Regions from separate parts of the Streptomyces sp. NPDC005374 genome, predicted to be linked through region 2. Evidence: riboswitches for the same ligand, from Rfam matches in the RefSeq annotation. Region 2 holds a riboswitch; each other region holds the start of a gene.
The links. Region 2 has a riboswitch for S-adenosylmethionine ahead of ACFYRX_RS17955 (ABC transporter substrate-binding protein). Riboswitches for the same ligand answer to the same signal wherever they lie in the genome.

Region 1: linked by a shared signal. The riboswitch ahead of ACFYRX_RS31760 (aminotransferase class V-fold PLP-dependent enzyme) and the one ahead of ACFYRX_RS17955 (ABC transporter substrate-binding protein) in region 2 are both predicted to bind S-adenosylmethionine.
Region 3: linked by a shared signal. The riboswitch ahead of thrC (threonine synthase) and the one ahead of ACFYRX_RS17955 (ABC transporter substrate-binding protein) in region 2 are both predicted to bind S-adenosylmethionine.

What each region holds. Positions count from the first base shown of each region.
Region 1 covers NZ_JBIAKA010000014.1:54,501-59,604, forward strand. Annotated here, with positions in the region: gene ACFYRX_RS31755 (PQQ-binding-like beta-propeller repeat protein) at 1-2,026, opposite strand, end outside; gene ACFYRX_RS31760 (aminotransferase class V-fold PLP-dependent enzyme) at 2,095-3,456, opposite strand; SAM riboswitch class IV at 3,579-3,695, opposite strand; gene trpD (anthranilate phosphoribosyltransferase) at 3,768-4,832, opposite strand; gene ACFYRX_RS31770 (cytochrome bc complex cytochrome b subunit) at 4,952-5,104, opposite strand, start outside.
Region 2 covers NZ_JBIAKA010000006.1:373,853-378,956, forward strand. Annotated here, with positions in the region: gene ACFYRX_RS17945 (DUF1684 domain-containing protein) at 106-927, opposite strand; gene ACFYRX_RS17950 (rhamnogalacturonan lyase B N-terminal domain-containing protein) at 1,032-2,678, opposite strand; SAM riboswitch class IV at 2,926-3,040, shown strand; gene ACFYRX_RS17955 (ABC transporter substrate-binding protein) at 3,392-5,011, shown strand; gene ACFYRX_RS17960 (ABC transporter permease) at 5,014-5,104, shown strand, end outside.
Region 3 covers NZ_JBIAKA010000022.1:601-5,704, reverse strand. Annotated here, with positions in the region: gene otsB (trehalose-phosphatase) at 1-388, opposite strand, end outside; gene ACFYRX_RS40050 (trehalose-6-phosphate synthase) at 385-1,776, opposite strand; gene ACFYRX_RS40045 (glucosyl-3-phosphoglycerate synthase) at 1,860-2,804, opposite strand; SAM riboswitch class I at 2,953-3,111, shown strand; gene thrC (threonine synthase) at 3,127-4,410, shown strand; gene ACFYRX_RS40035 (MoaD/ThiS family protein) at 4,471-4,746, shown strand.

The DNA.
Region 1 (5,104 bases), on a different contig from region 2:
TGCGGTCGATCCCGTAGAGCGTCGAGCCGCGGCGTACGTAGACGGTGTCGCCGGCGACCGTCGGGTTGCAGTACTGGCTGCCCTCGTCGGTGAACTGGAAGGACCACGCCGTCGATCCGTCGGCGGGGTCCAGGGCGACCAGTTCGTAGTCGGACGCGGTGACGCCCAGGCTGCCGAAGGGCACGCAGGTGAAGTAGCGGCTGCCGTACACCTTGTTGTTGTTCGAGTCCCACAGCAGCTTGCCCGTGCGGCTGAGGCCGTGCAGCATCTGCTCGCCGCCGGATCCGACCATCAGGGTGCCGCCGACCAGTGCGGGCCGCCCCGTGTCGAGTCCGGCCTTCGTGGCCCACAGTCGCTCACCGGTCTTCGCGTCCAGCGCCTGCACCTGGTCCCCGAACGTGCCGACGTACACCACCCCGTCCGCCACCATGGGCTCGCTGGTGGGCGCCGGGCCGGTCGGCGTGGACCAGCGCACGCTGCCGTCGGGGGCGTAGGCCCGCACCCCGCCCGCGTCCGAACCGTTGCCGTAGGACACCAGGATGAGTTGCCCGGCGGTGACCAGGTACTGGCTGTTCGCAGCGAACGCCCTGGTCCAGCGGACCTTGCCGCCCCTGCCGAGCGCGCACAACTTGGAGGCGCCCTCCTGGTCGTCCTCCAGCAGGCAGTACACGCCCTGGGTGGTGGCGAGCGGGGACATGGTCTCGGTGCCCAGCGCGGTGTGCCACACGGTCCGCCCGTCCAGGTCCAGCGCGTGCAGTGAGCGGTCCGCGCCGCCGACGTACACCCGCGTGCCGTCCGGCGAGAGCGCGGCGCAGGGGCCGCGCCGCCCGCCGAGCCCCTGGACCTTGTACTGCCAGCCCGTCGCGGGCGTGCCCTTCGAGATCCCCGCACCGGCCGCGCCCGCCCCGCCCTCGACGGAGTCCGACGAGTCCCGCAGCCACAGCCACCCGCCCACGCCACCGGCCGCCACGACCCCGGCACCGCCCGCCACGGCCCGCAGCAGCCGGCGCCGGGACGGCGGGACGGGCGTCGGCGAGACGTGGGTGACCGCGGGAACGTCCGTGACGGTCACGGGCGCCACGTACTCGACCCGGCTCTCCCGCTCCCCCGAGTCGTGCCCGGGAACCCAGCGCGCACCGCCCTGAGCGGCCTCGGGCTCCTTCACGGCACCGGGGGCGTACCACCACCCCGCCCGCAGTTCCTCGCGCAGGGATCCCGCGGTGTGCCCCGCGGCCGCGACCAGTTCCGTGGTCGTCGGCCGCGCGCCGGGATCGTCCCGCAGGCAGGACTCCACCAACTGCAGCTGTTCCTCCGGTACGGCGGACAGGTCGACGTCGCCGGTCAGGATCCGCAGCAGAACGACCGAGTCCTGCCCCTCGCCGAACGGTTCCTTCCCGCCGGACGCGTACGCGAGGACCGCGCCCAGGGAGAAGACGTCACTGGCCGGCACCACCTGGGCGCCGTTGCGGATCTGCTCGGGCGAGAGATAGCCGACCGAGCCGACGACCACGCCGGTCCGGGTCAGCGCGGTGCCCTCCAGGGCCCGCACGATCCCGAAGTCGATGACCCGCGGCCCGTCCGGCGAGAGCAGGATGTTGGAGGGCTTGAGGTCCCGGTGGACCAGCCCCTTGGCGTGGATCGCGGCGAGCGCCTCGGCGAGCGCGGCCGCCAGCAGCCGTACCGCGTCCGCGGGCAGCGGTCCCCGGTCGAGCACCGCGTCCCGCAGGTTGGGGCCCTGCACGAACTCGGTGGCCATCCACGGCCGCGCGGCCTCGGTGTCCGCGTCCACGACCCGCGCGGTGTACGTGCCCGCCCCGCCGACGGTCTGCGCGGCCCGCACCTCGTGCCGGAACCGGGCGCGGAAGGTGCGGTCCTCGGCGTGCTCGGCCCGTACGACCTTCACGGCCAGCCGCAGCCCGCCCCGCGCCTCGGCGAGATACACCTCGCCCATGCCGCCGGACCCGAGTCTGCCCAGGACCTCGTAGGGCCCGATGGTCCGCGGGTCCGTCTCGCGCAGCTCCTGCACCCCAGGCTCCCCCTGCATTCCGTACGGCTGCCGAGGGGGAGCGTATACGCGCGCCGGACGTCAGTACGTCAGACGGCCGGGACGCAGCGGCCGTCCTCGGTGCGGTACGTCCACTTCGCACCGTCCGCGACCAGTTCCTTCACGGCCTGCACGAACCGCTCCACGTGCTCGTCGGGCGTGCCCGCGCCGAAGCTCACCCGGATCGCGTTGAGGGACTTCTCGCCGGGCGCCGCCTCGGGGGCCCCGCACTCACCCTGGGCCTGCGGGTCGCTGCCGAGGAGGGTGCGCAGGAGGGGGTGGGCGCAGAAGAGGCCGTCGCGGACGCCGATGCCGTACTCGGCGGACAGGGCGGCGGCGAAGTGGGAGCTGTTCCAGCCCTCGACGACGAAGGAGATCACGCCGACGCGGGGGGCGTCGTCGCCGAAGAGGGACAGCACGCGGACCTCGGGGACCTCTTCCAGTCCTTCACGAACCTTGGAGATCAGGTACTGCTCGCGGGCCACCAGGCTGTCGAAGCCGGCCTCGGTGAGCGCCTTGCAGGCCGACGCGATGGAGTAGGCGCCGATGACGTTCGGGGACCCGGCCTCGTGGCGGGCGGCGCTCTCGTGCCACTCCACGTCCACTCCCCCGTCCTCGCGCCGGGTGACCTTGCGGCTGGCGCCGCCGCCCGCGAGGTAGGGGTCGGCGGCCTTCAACCAGTCGGCGCGGCCGGCGAGGACTCCGGAGCCGAAGGGGGCGTAGAGCTTGTGGCCGGAGAAGGCGATCCAGTCGACGTCGAGGTCACGGACGCTCACGGGGTGGTGCGGGGCGAGCTGGGCGGCGTCGAGGACGATCCGGGCGCCGTGCGCGTGGGCGGCGGCGGCCAGTTCGCGGACCGGCCACAGCTCGCCGGTGACGTTGGAGGCGCCGGTGACGCAGACCAGGGCCGGGCCTTGGGGGTCACGGGCGGCGAGGGCCTTCTGCAGGGTCTCGACGGCCTGTCGCGGGGTGCGCGGGGCGTCGAGGTAGCTGACGCGGGCGTCCTGCCAGGGCAGCAGGCTCGCGTGGTGCTCGGTCTCGAAGACGAAGACCTGGCAGTCAGCGGGCAGGGCGGCGGCGAGGAGGTTGAGCGAGTCGGTGGTCGACCGGGTGAAGACCAGCTGGTCGTCGTCGCGGCAGTCGAGGAACTCGGCGACGGTCTTACGGGCGTTCTCGAAGAGGTCGGTCGACAGCTGGGAGAGGTAGCCGGCACCGCGGTGGACGCTGCCGTAGTAGGGCGCGTAGGCCGCCACGTCGTCCCAGACGCGCTGGAGGGCCGGGGCGCTGGCCGCGTAGTCGAGCGCCGCGTAGGTGACCACGCCGCCCGTGACGAGCGGGACGGTGACATCCCGACCCAGAACGGGCAGCTGGGCACAAATGGTCTGGACGGAGGCAGCGGTGGAGACGGACATGGGGAACTCCCGTGACAAGAGAAAGGTGAGATGGGTGCGCGGAAGCGGGGCTCGCGGCCCTATCGCATTCGATTGCTCACGGAAGACTCCCTCGAACGACCAGGACCCCTGGTGTCGAGAGGGGCCCGCGCTTGCCGTAGACCTCACTGCCTACGGCCTGGTCTTCACCCGGGGCACCCCGCCACGGACGGAGGGTTGCCGGACAGTCGGCCGGGGCCTCATGACTGTCACTCATGACCTGGTACAGAAACGTACGGGAACTGATCGCGGTCCCGCAACCCGTGTCCGGACTACGGGACCGCGACGCCCTGCTACGCGTTGCTCGCGGCCACCCAACGCTCCAGCGTCCGCTTGGCCGCACCCGAGTCGATCGACTCCGCGGCCCTGTCCATCCCGGCCCGCAACTGCTCGGCCAGCGTCCCGGTACCGGGATCCAGAGCCACCAGCGCGGCCGCCGAGTTCAGGAGTACGGCGTCCCGCACGGGCCCCGTCTCGCCGTCCAGCAGCCGCAGCGCCACGTCGGCGTTGTAGGAGGGGTCCGCGCCCCGCAGCGCCTCCACCGGGACCAGTTCGAGGCCGACGTCCCGCGGGTCGAAGCTCTCCTCGGTGACCTTGCCGTCGCGCACGATCCACACCCGGGACGTGGACGTGGTGGTCAGCTCGTCGAAGCCGTCGTCGCCGCGGAAGACGAGGGAGGAGTTGCCACGCTCGGCCAGGACACCGGCGATGAGCGGTGCCAGACGGGGGTCGGCGACTCCCACGGCCTGAGCCTTCACCCTGGCCGGGTTGGTCAGCGGACCCAGCGCGTTGAAGGTGGTCCGGATCCCCAACTGCCCGCGTGCGGCGGCCACATGACGCAACGCCGGATGGAACTTGATCGCGAAGCAGAAAGTGATCCCGGCCTCTTCCGCCACCTCGGCCACCCGCTTCGGCGTCAGCTCCAGATTGACGCCGAGCTTCTCCAGGACGTCCGAGGCGCCGGACGCCGAGGAGGCGGCCCGGTTGCCGTGCTTGACGACCTTCGCGCCGGTGCCGGCGATGACGATCGACGACATCGTGGAGATGTTCACCGTCTTCGCGCCGTCGCCGCCGGTGCCGACGATGTCGACCGTCCGGCCCGGCACCTCGATGACGTTCGCGTGCTCGTACATCGTCCGGACCAGCCCGGTGATCTCCTCGACGGTCTCGCCCTTGGCGCGCAGCGCCACGGCGAACCCGGCGATCTGCGCGTCCGTCGCCTCGCCACGCATGATCAGGTCCATCGCCCAGGCGGTGTCGTCGGCGGACAGATCACGGCCGTCCAGCAGGCCGTTGAGGAGGGCGGGCCAGGAACGGCCCGCCGCGGTGTCGCCTCCAGCGGGGGTCACAGCGCTCATGGGGCCGCTCCAGATGTCGTGGGGAAGTCTGCCCCCACCCTATCCAGCCCGGTGCACGGCGAAGGGCCCCGTCCGGTGTTCGGACGGGGCCCTTCTGCCTCGTGTGGCGAGGGCAGCGATCAGTGGTGGCCGTGGCCGCTCGTGATCTCCTTGTACTCCTCGACGGTCGGCTTGGCGATCTGGGCTTCCTCGCCGTAGTACGCCTCGCTCAGCTTGGCGCGCAGCTTCTCGGAACCCTTCACCTTGCGCTCGACGCCGTTCTCGTCGACCGT
Region 2 (5,104 bases):
CTTCGCAAGGGACCGGCCAGGCAGGCGATCATGCCGTGACCGCAGGTCACAGGCCGACGGATCGCAGCGGCCGGCCCTTCGCCCGTCCCCGGCCGAACGCGTCGCTCAGAGCTGTCCGCCGCGCTCCAGGGGGATCCTCTCGCCCGCCTCGATCGCGACGGGGAGTCGGTTCTCCGCCGGCGGCAGCGGGCAGGTCGCCAGATCGGTGTAGGCGCACGGCAGGTTCCCGGCGCGGTTGAAGTCGAGGCTCACCCGGCCCTGGGCATCGGGGGCCGCGATCCGCAGGGACAGGTTCGCCGCGTACGTCGTCACGCCCGACGTCCGGTCGGTGAACAGCACCATCAGGCTGCCGGGGGCCACACCGTTGAAGGCGGTGAGCCGGTGAACGGTGCCGTCGAGATCGAACTCGACCTGGCCGGGCGAGTCGTAGACGTGCTCCAGTCCTTCCACCGCCGCGCCGACCGTCACCGGGCGCGGTTGCCCGAAGGGCAGAAAGCGGCCCTCGCGCACCCAGCGCGGGTCCGGATCGTACGCGGGAGTGCTGGTGAACGCCGTTCGCAGCGTGTTGCCGGGGTGGCGCGGGCGCAGGATGTCCTGACCGCCGCGCTTGGCGACCTCGATCAGGGCGTCGCCCGCACCGACGTACAGGCTGTCCCGCTCGGCGATCACTCCGAAGTCGTGACGACCGTGCAACGTCTCGCCGTCGAGGGTGAGTTCCTCGCCCTGATCCAGTTCGACCACCACTCCCCGCGGGGTGCTCGACCAGGCTCCGGGCGCGTCCTCGAAGCGGGCCGGTTCCGCGCTCAGCCAGTGCAGACTGGTGATCGCGAGGAATCCGTGCGGGCCGGCGAGCACCTCTTCCTTCTGCCGGTGCCACTGCTCCCAGTCCTCGGTGAAGCTCTGCCGTTCGACGTCCTGGACGCTCACGCGGACTCCTTCTCTCGGGCCTCTTCCTCCCGGTCAACCGCGACGGCCTCGCCGTTCATCCCGGCCCGCACCGGACTCCGGCGCCCGGTGCGGGAAACATGCCCTCAGAGCAGGTCGAGGGCGTCGAACCCGTAGCTGGGGCTGAGGTAGCCTCCGCCGCCCGCCGAGCCGCTGGCGGCGTCGATGCGCAGGGTGTTGGTGCCGGTCACCAACTGGGCGGCGGGGATGACGTATTCGTACGTGTGGTTGTTGCCGCGGTAGCTGCCGACGGTCAGGGTCCGGGTGGAGGGCTCGGCCGCGGCGGCCGGGATGGCGGAGGTCCAGGTGTCGTTGACGGTGATCTGGGGACGGCCGTTGGCCTTGGCCGTGGTGATACCGATCCGGAGGGTCCGGTCGGCGCCGGCCTGGGCGGCGGCGAGGGTGAAGGACACCTGCAGACCCTGGTTGATCTCCTTGAACTGGTAGGCGGGCCAGGCCGAGGCCGTCGAGCTGCCGATGACGTAGGGGTCGGCGGTCCAGGCGGCGGCGCGGGAGTCGGAGGGGTGGGCGTGGGTGACGAGGGAGGCGTTCTTGAAGCCGGCCGGGGTGCCGTTCCAGTCGCCGATGCGCCAGATGGCGGTGTCGGCGGAGGGGTCGCCTGTGATCGTGATGGTGTGCAGGGTCGTGGCCGCGCCCGCGGTGACCGTGACGTCCTCGGTGTGCACGGCGAGTTCGTCCTTGTAGACGGTGAGAGTGTAGGTGCCGGGCAGGATGCCCTTGACCGTGTACTTGCCGGTGCTCGCGTCCACCTTCGTCCAGTACTGGGCGGCGGAGTTGGAGACGCCGACGACGTAGGGGTGCGAGGTGTCGCGCCCCGCGAGCCCGTTGCCGACGATCCGGCCGCGGCCGCTCGCGCCGGTCCAGCCGGTGAGGCCGAGGGCGTCCACCCAGCTGGTGTTGTCGCGCCCGGACACGGCAGTGGTGGGTGCGGAGCCGTCGGTGAAGGCGAGGACGTACGGGCCGTGCAGCCCGAAGCGCTCGGCCTCCGTCTGCCCCTCGGCGTAGTAGAGGTGTTCGTAGAGCCCGGCGCCTGACTCGTTTCCGTGGCGCAGGAGTTGACGGATGAAGGGCCCGCCGGAGTCCTTCTCCTTGTTGGAGCGTACGACCCAGATCGAGGCGGCGGAGGCACTGAAGCCGAAGTAGTCGTAGTCGATGGTCCGCAGGTCGGAGAAGTGCTTGGCCCTGGTGGTGCCGTCGGCCTTGGCGAAGATGTCGGCGGACTCGATGACGGTGTCGGAGTTGGACCAGGTGTCCGGGTAGGTGGTGGGGAAGACGCCGGGCTTGAGGCGCGCGATGTAGCGGCTGGCGGTGACCGACGTGTCGGCCTTGTAGGTGAACAGGTAGATGTTGTTCTCGCCGCTGCGCGCCGCGTAGTAGTGGATCAGGGTGCCGTGGACGACCTTGACGAGGACGACCCCCGTGGCGGGGGTGGAGATCGACACCGTCGAGGTGCCGAGGCCGCTCTCGACGTGGGAGTTCTTGCCGTCGTACCCCTGGTACTCGGTTCCGTTGTAGACGAAGGACGACAGGTCGCCGTTGCTGTGGTCGATCTTGAAGACCAGTCCGGCTCCGGTGTCGACGACGTAGTGGGTGCCGTCGTCGGTGTAGCCGAAGCTCGCGGCCGAGGACCGGACGGGGGTGGCGAGGGCCAGGACGAGTCCGGCCGCTCCGGCGAGAACGGTGCGGCGGGACAGCGGGCTGTCGTACGGCATGCGAAAAACTCCTGTGACGGGAGGGAGGGTTGGGGAGGGACGACACCAGACTGACCGCCCGCGTGACCCCCGGGAAAGATCGACAGCCGATGGCCATGGAGTTGTAACGGCACGCCACATTCGGTCTCAGCATGCGGAATTCGACGACGAATTCGACAGTTCGCGCACGCCTGCTCGCACTCCCGTACCGATCAGGCCCCGGACCCGCCATTGACGTACGGCGAGAGCGCTCCGTACGATCACGAACGGCATTGAGTGTCAGCGTCAAGCCCTGGCTTGCTGACCGGCAACCCTCCCACGCGGTGGGGTGCTCCAGGTGAAAGCCCGGCGGGGATCGCCGATGACCCCCGCAAGCGCGTGGCCCCGTGACCGGGGCCTGAGATGTGGAGGACCGGTATGCGGCACGGTGGTGACCCCGATACCTCCTTCGTCCTCGCCACGGTGTTCTCCCGGCTCGCGCGCCGACGCCACATCGATCTGAAGCGCTCGACCAGCTGCCTCTGTCAGGCCTGACGGTCCTTCCCGCCGCCGGCCGAGTCCGGCACGCGCCGGTCGTCACCGCACCCCTGCGCGGCTGACCCTCGCTTCCCCTGATCCCTGTCTGCACAGCGCTCCCCCGCCACCGGCGTCGCTCCGGCCGGGGCCGCACACCCATGTACGGCCGTGCCTCGTACGGCACCCCATGCCTGGTGACACGAGTTGGAGAACCCTCCGTGACCGCACTTCCGGCTTCCACATCCCCCCGATGGGCGGCGCTGGCCGCCCTTCTCACCACCAGCGTGCTGCTGACCGCCTGCGGGTCGGGGACCGACGGCTCCGGCACCGGCAGCACCACGCCGAAGTCCGGCGGCACCCTGACCTTCGCGGTGGGTTCCGACGCCGGCTGCGTGGACCCGCAGCAGGTCGCCAGCAACGAGACCATCTACTCGGTGCGCCAGATCGTGGACTCCCTGACCGACCAGGACCCCAAGACCGGCAAGATCGTGCCGTGGCTCGCGAAGAGCTGGGAGATCGGCTCCGACGCCAGGACGTTCACCTTCCATCTGCGATCGGGTGTCACCTTCAGCGACGGTTCGAAGCTGACCGCGCAGGTGGTCAAGGACAACTTCGACGCGGTGCCGAAGCTCGGCGCCCTCGGAACCCTGGCCGAGGGCTATCTGAGCGGCGTCAAGAGCACCGTCGTGGTCGACCCGCTCACCGTGAGAGTGACTTTCGCCGAGCCCAACGCCCAGTTCCTGCAGGCCACTTCGACACACTCGCTGGGCATCGAGTCGTCGGCGAGTGTGCGCAGGACCCCGCAGCAGAAGTGCAGCGACGGAGTGATCGGATCCGGGCCGTTCGTGCTGAAGCAGTACGTGCAGAACCAGTCGGTCACCTTGGCCAGGCGCGCCGGGTACGACTGGGGCTCCTCCCTGTGGTCCAAGAAGGGGGAGGCATACCTGGACAAGCTGGTGTTCAAGGTCGTGCCCGAAGCGGGGGTGCGCGCCGGCAGCCTCCAGTCCGGCCAGGTGGACGCCGTCTCCAGCGTCGGCAAGGCCAACGAAGCAGCGCTCAAGGGCGGCCAGGTCACCCTCCTGCGCCGGGCCAACCCCGGTGTGGTGTTCGGCCTCGGCCTCAACAACTCGCGGCCGGTCCTCGAAGACGCGAAGGTCCGGCAGGCGATCCTGTTCGCCATCGACCGGCAGCAGATCGCCGACGCGGTCTTCCCGACCGGCACCCAGGCGGCGAGCAGCGTCCTCGCCCACACCACACCCGACTACACCGACCTCGCCTCGGACCTGTCCTTCGACGCGGCGAAGGCGAAGTCCCTCCTGGACGCGGCGGGTTGGAAGGCCGGCAGCGGCGGCATCCGCGTGAAGGACGGCAAGAAGCTCGCTCTCACCATCGACTGGATTCCCAACGCGGGAACGAACCAGCCCGCGTTGGAGCTGATCCAGCAGCAACTCAAGGCCGTCGGCGTCGCCGTGACCCTCAAGCAGCTCCAGGTCACCCAGCTTGCGCCGACGCTCCAGTCGGGCGACTACGACGCGGCCTGGGGGAACATCACCCGTGGCGACCCGGACATCCTGCGCAGTTCCTTCTCCACCAAGCTGGCGAACTTCTACCGCGTCCCGGCGGGTGACCTCGACACGGCACTGTCCGCGCAGGCGGCGAACACCGACCCGGCCAAGCGCAAGCAACTCGTGGGCGATGCACAGCAGTTGATCGTGCGGAACGCCTACTACGCACCCGTGGTGGAGCTCCAGACCCAGCTGGGTGTCGCGACGAAGGTGCACGACCTCGACTTCGACGCCTCCAGCCGGATCCAGCTGCACGACACCTGGATCGGCTAGCCGTGCGCCGCTATGTGATCAAACGGCTCGCGCAGGCGGTCGGGGTGCTGTGGGCGGCCTACACGCTCTCGTTCCTGGTGCTGGACTATCTGC
Region 3 (5,104 bases), on a different contig from region 2:
GGGACGGCAGTGCGGCGCGGACCGCGGCCACGCCCGGGTGCGGTTCCGGGGCCGTGACCTTGCCCGTCGCCGCGTCCCAGCGCTCCGCGCCGTAGTGGCCGAGCACGGTCAGGTGCTCCAGTCCGGGAACGTCCGCGAAGCCGCCGTAGCGGACCGCGACCTCGGCCGGGCGGCCGGTGATCACCGCGACGGACGCCACCTTCGGGGCCAGGGCGGCCAGGGCCGCGACCGCCTCCGGGTGGGCCCGCGCCTGCTCCGGGTCCGCGACGATCGGCGCCAGCGTTCCGTCGAAGTCCAGGCCGATCACCGCCCTGCCGGGGTCCGCGAGGAGGGCCCGGAGGCCGTCCCGGCCGGCGGCGGTGCTGGGCGTCGGCAGGCTCATGCTCATCCGTTCAGTGCGTTCAACTGGTCCAGGAACCACTGCGCCGGCGGCAGTGCCGTCGCCGCCGCGGCCAGCCTCTTCGCGCGTTCGGCCCGCTCACCCGACGGCATCGTCAGGGCCTCGTGCAGAGCCGTCGCCGTCTGCTCCACGTCGTACGGGTTGACCACGATCGCGTCGTCACCCAGTTCCTCGTACGCCCCCGCCTCCCGCGACAGCACCAGCGCGCACCCCTCGTCGGAGACCACCGGCACCTCCTTCGCGACCAGGTTCATGCCGTCCCGGATCGGGTTGACCAGCGCCACGTCCGCCAACCGGTACGCGGCGAGGGAGCGCGCGAAGTCGTCCTTGACGTGCAGTACGACCGGGGTCCAGCCGGGCGTGCCGAAAGCGTCGTTGATCTCGTCCGCCAGCCGCTGCACCTCCGCCGTGTAGTCCCGGTACACCGCGAGGTCCTGGCGGGAGGGGTACGCGAAGGCCACGTGCACGACCCGCTCACGCCACTCGGGCCGCGACTCCAGCAGCCGCCGGTACGCCAGCATGCCCCGCACGATGTTCTTCGACAGCTCGGTCCGGTCCACCCGCACGATCGTCCTGCGGCCCTCGCCGATCTCCTCGCGCAGCGCCGCCATCCGCTCGTTCACGTCACGCCGGTGCGACCGCTCGCGCAGGAAGTCCGCGTCCGCGCCCAGGCCGTGCACGCCGATCTCCGTGTCGCCGAGGCCGCCCGTGAACTCCGTGGCGCAGGCCGTGAAGGCGTCCGCCCAGCGGCGGGTGAGGAAACCGAGCCGGTCGGCGCCCAGCATGCCCCGCAGGACCTGGGACGCGATGTCGTCCGGCAGCATCCGGAAGTAGTCCACCGGCGCCCACGGCGTGTGCGAGAAGTGGGCGATGCGCAGGTCGGGGCGCAGCTCCCGCAGCATCCCCGGCACCAGACACAGGTGGTAGTCCTGCACCAGGACCGCGGCCCCCTGCGCCGCCTCCTCGGCGAGCGCCTCCGCGAAGGCGCGGTTGTACGTCTCGTACGACGCCCACTGCCGACGGAACTCCGCGTCGAAGACCGGCTCCAGCGGGGTCTGGTAGAGCAGGTGGTGGACGAACCACAGCACCGAGTTCGCGATGCCGTTGTACGCGTCGGCGTGCACGTCGGCCGGGATCGCGAGCATCCGGACGTCGTCCTCGCCGACCCCCTGCCGTACCGCCTCGCGGTCGCCGTCGGACAGCGCCGAGCACACCCACAGCGCGCCGGCGTCCGGTCCGATCGCCGACAGACCGGAGACGAGCCCGCCGCCGCCCCGTTTGGCGTTCAGCGAGCCGTCCTCGCCCACTTCGTAAGAGACCGGGCCGCGATTGGACGCGACCAGCACCTGGTGAGCAGCGCCGTGCGTGGAAGCCATACGCCTCAACCTAGCCCGGTCCGGAACCGCTCAAACGTACGGTTGCGCTCAGTGGGGAGCCGTATACGGAACGCGTGCTCCGGTCACGCGACCTTCCGCTTCGCGTACTCCGCGATCTCCACCATCGGCGGCCGTTCCTCCGTGTCCACGGAGTACGTACGCGGCTCGAAGCCGTCCCGGCCCCGCTCGAACTGGGTGAGGGAGGGCCGGATCATGTGGCCGCGGGCCAACCGGAGCTGGGCGGTGCGGTAGATCGCGGCGGACATCCTCCCCAGGGCCTGGCCGTCCTGGTGGCGGTGCTTGCGCACACCCACGTCGACCTGGGCGAGGGCGTCCAGGCCCACCAGGTGCAGGGCGTCGACCAGCATGCCCAGCTCGACGCCGTAGCCGACGGGGAACGGGAGCTGCTCAAGGAGGCTGCGGCGGGCCGCGTACTCGCCGCCCAGCGGCTGCACGAAACCGGCCAGCTGCGGCCAGTGCATGTTCAGCAGCGGGCGCGCCATGAGCTCGGTGACCCGGCCGCCCTGGCCCGCGGCGCCGCCCAGGGGGCGGTCGTACATGCCCTTGACCAGGTCGACCTCGGGGTCGGTGAGCAGCGGGCCGACGATGCCGGAGACGAAGTCCGAGGAGAACTCCTTCAGGTCGGCGTCGATGAAGCAGACGATGTCCCCGCTGGTGGCGAGGAGGGAGCGCCACAGGACCTCGCCCTTGCCGGGCACGGCCGGGATGCGCGGGAGGATGTCGTCGCGGTGGACGACCCTCGCGCCCGCGGCGGCCGCCACTTCCGAGGTGCGGTCGGTGGATCCCGAGTCGACCACGACGATCTCGTCGACCAGCGGGACCTGCTGCATGAGGTCGTGACGGATCACGGAGACGATGTCACCGACCGTCTCCTCCTCGTTGAGCGCGGGCAGAACAACGCTGACCGTGCGGCCCGTGCCCCGTTTCGCCGCCATGATCCTGTGGAGCGGGCGATCGGTCACGGACCAGGAACGGGTGGCCAGCCAGCGCTCGACTTCGTTCAGCACAGTGCGCGGCTCCTCTGCGTGTGATCTACGTGTGATCCATCTCGCGGTTCGGACGTCTCTCTCAACTGTCCAGGCCGTCGGTTACAGTCTTGAACAACGCGGATGACCATCGCATGTCCAGGGTGGCTCCCCGTTCACAACTTCATACCGCTCATCCAGAGGGGCAGAGGGATACGGCCCGATGAAGCCCCGGCAACCCTCCAGTCGGTTCTCGTAGCGATCGCTGACGATCGTTTTCGCGAGGCTCCCGATTCGGGAAGGTGCCAAATCCGTCTCACGGCGAAGTGCGTCGTGAGGAAGATGAGGAAAGGGCCTCGCCTCCATGGCTGCGCAGACTGTTGCAAGCACCACCGAAACCACCGTAGACCTCGGTCCCGCCGCGGCGCTCAGCTGCCGCGAGTGCGGTCACCGCGTGCCGCTCGGCCCGGTCTTCGCCTGCGAGGAGTGTTTCGGCCCGCTCGAGATCGCGTACGACTTCTCGGCCTACGAAACCGAGGAGCTCCGCAAGCAGATCGAGGCGGGCCCCGCGAACATCTGGCGGTACGCCCCGCTGCTGCCCGTCCCCGCGGACGTGGCGGACAAGCCCAACATCAACCCCGGCTGGACCCACCTCGTCAAGGCCGACAACCTCGCCCGCGAGCTCGGCGTCACCGGCGGCCTGTACATCAAGGACGACTCCGGCAACCCGACGCACTCCTTCAAGGACCGCGTCGTCGCGCAGGCCATCGAGGCCGCTCGCGCCTTCGGCTTCACCACGCTCTCCTGCTCCTCCACCGGCAACCTCGCCGGCGCGGTCGGCGCCGCCGCGGCGCGGGCCGGCTTCCGTTCCTGCGTGTTCATCCCGCACGACCTGGAGCAGGGCAAGGTCGTCATGGCCGCGATCTACGGCGGCGAGCTCGTCGGCATCGAGGGCAACTACGACGACGTGAACCGCTTCTGCTCCGAGCTGATCGGCGACCCGGCCGGTGAGGGCTGGGGCTTCGTCAACGTCAACCTGCGGCCGTACTACGCGGAGGGCTCCAAGACCCTGGCGTACGAGATCTGCGAGCAGCTCGGCTGGCGGCTGCCCGACCAGCTTGTCGTTCCCATCGCTTCCGGCTCGCAGCTCACGAAGATCGACAAGGGGCTCCAGGAGCTGATCAAGCTCGGGCTCGTCGAGGACAGGCCGTACAAGATCTTCGGCGCGCAGGCCGAGGGGTGCTCGCCGGTGTCCGTGGCGTACAAGGCGGGGCACGACGTCGTACGGCCGCAGAAGCCGAACACCATCGCCAAGTCGCTGGCGATCGGGAACCCGGCGGACGGCCCGTACGTGCTGGACATCGCGCGTCGTACCGGCGGTGCGGTGGAGGACGTGAACGACGAGCAGATCGTGGACGCGATCAAGCTGCTCGCGCGGACCGAGGGGATCTTCGCGGAGACCGCCGGTGGCGTGACCGTCGGTGTCACGAAGAAGCTCATCGAGAGCGGTGTGCTGGATCCCTCGCTGACGACCGTCGTGCTGAACACCGGTGACGGTCTGAAGACGCTGGACGCGGTGGCGGGTACGGGTCTCACCGCCACGATCCGTCCCAACCTGGATTCGTTCCGCGAGGCTGGTCTCGCGTAGTCGCGTAGTCGCGTAGTTCCCCGCGCCCCTGGGTGCGCCACCTGACCGGAGGTCTAGAGCATGAGCGTTTCCGTCCGTATCCCCACCATCCTGCGTACCTACACCGGCGGGCAGGCCGAGGTGCAGGCCGAGGGTGCGACCCTCGCCGAGGTCATCACGGACCTGGAGAAGAACCACACCGGCATCGCGGCCCGCGTTCTGGACGACCAGGGCAAGCTGCGGCGGTTCGTCAACGTGTACGTGAACGACGACGACGTGCGGTTCGAGCAGGGGCTGGAGACGGCGACGCCCGACGGGGCCGGTGTCTCCATCATTCCGGCGGTTGCCGGAGGGTGACCGTATGACCGGTCATTACCGTCGGTAATGTCAATTACCGAGTGTTCATCCGATTGCCCCCTCCGCTAAGAAGCGGAGGGGGCAATTCTCTATGGTTGAGCACGGTACAGTTGGGGAAGCTGCGGCTCTCTTCATGCCGCACGCATATGAGTTCTTGCTTCACAGGCGATGAGAAGTAGCCAAACTGTGTGCGCCTTATGTGCGTTATGCGTCCTTTATGGGGCCCGACTTGCCCCGAATTCAGGCGAATTCTCGCTACATTCCGGACCCCTTCCGTCCAGAATTCTCGTCCGATTGACCTGTTGCAGACGGCAGTTGGACAGATACATTCAGCCGCGGTCGACGCGTTCCGGCGCAC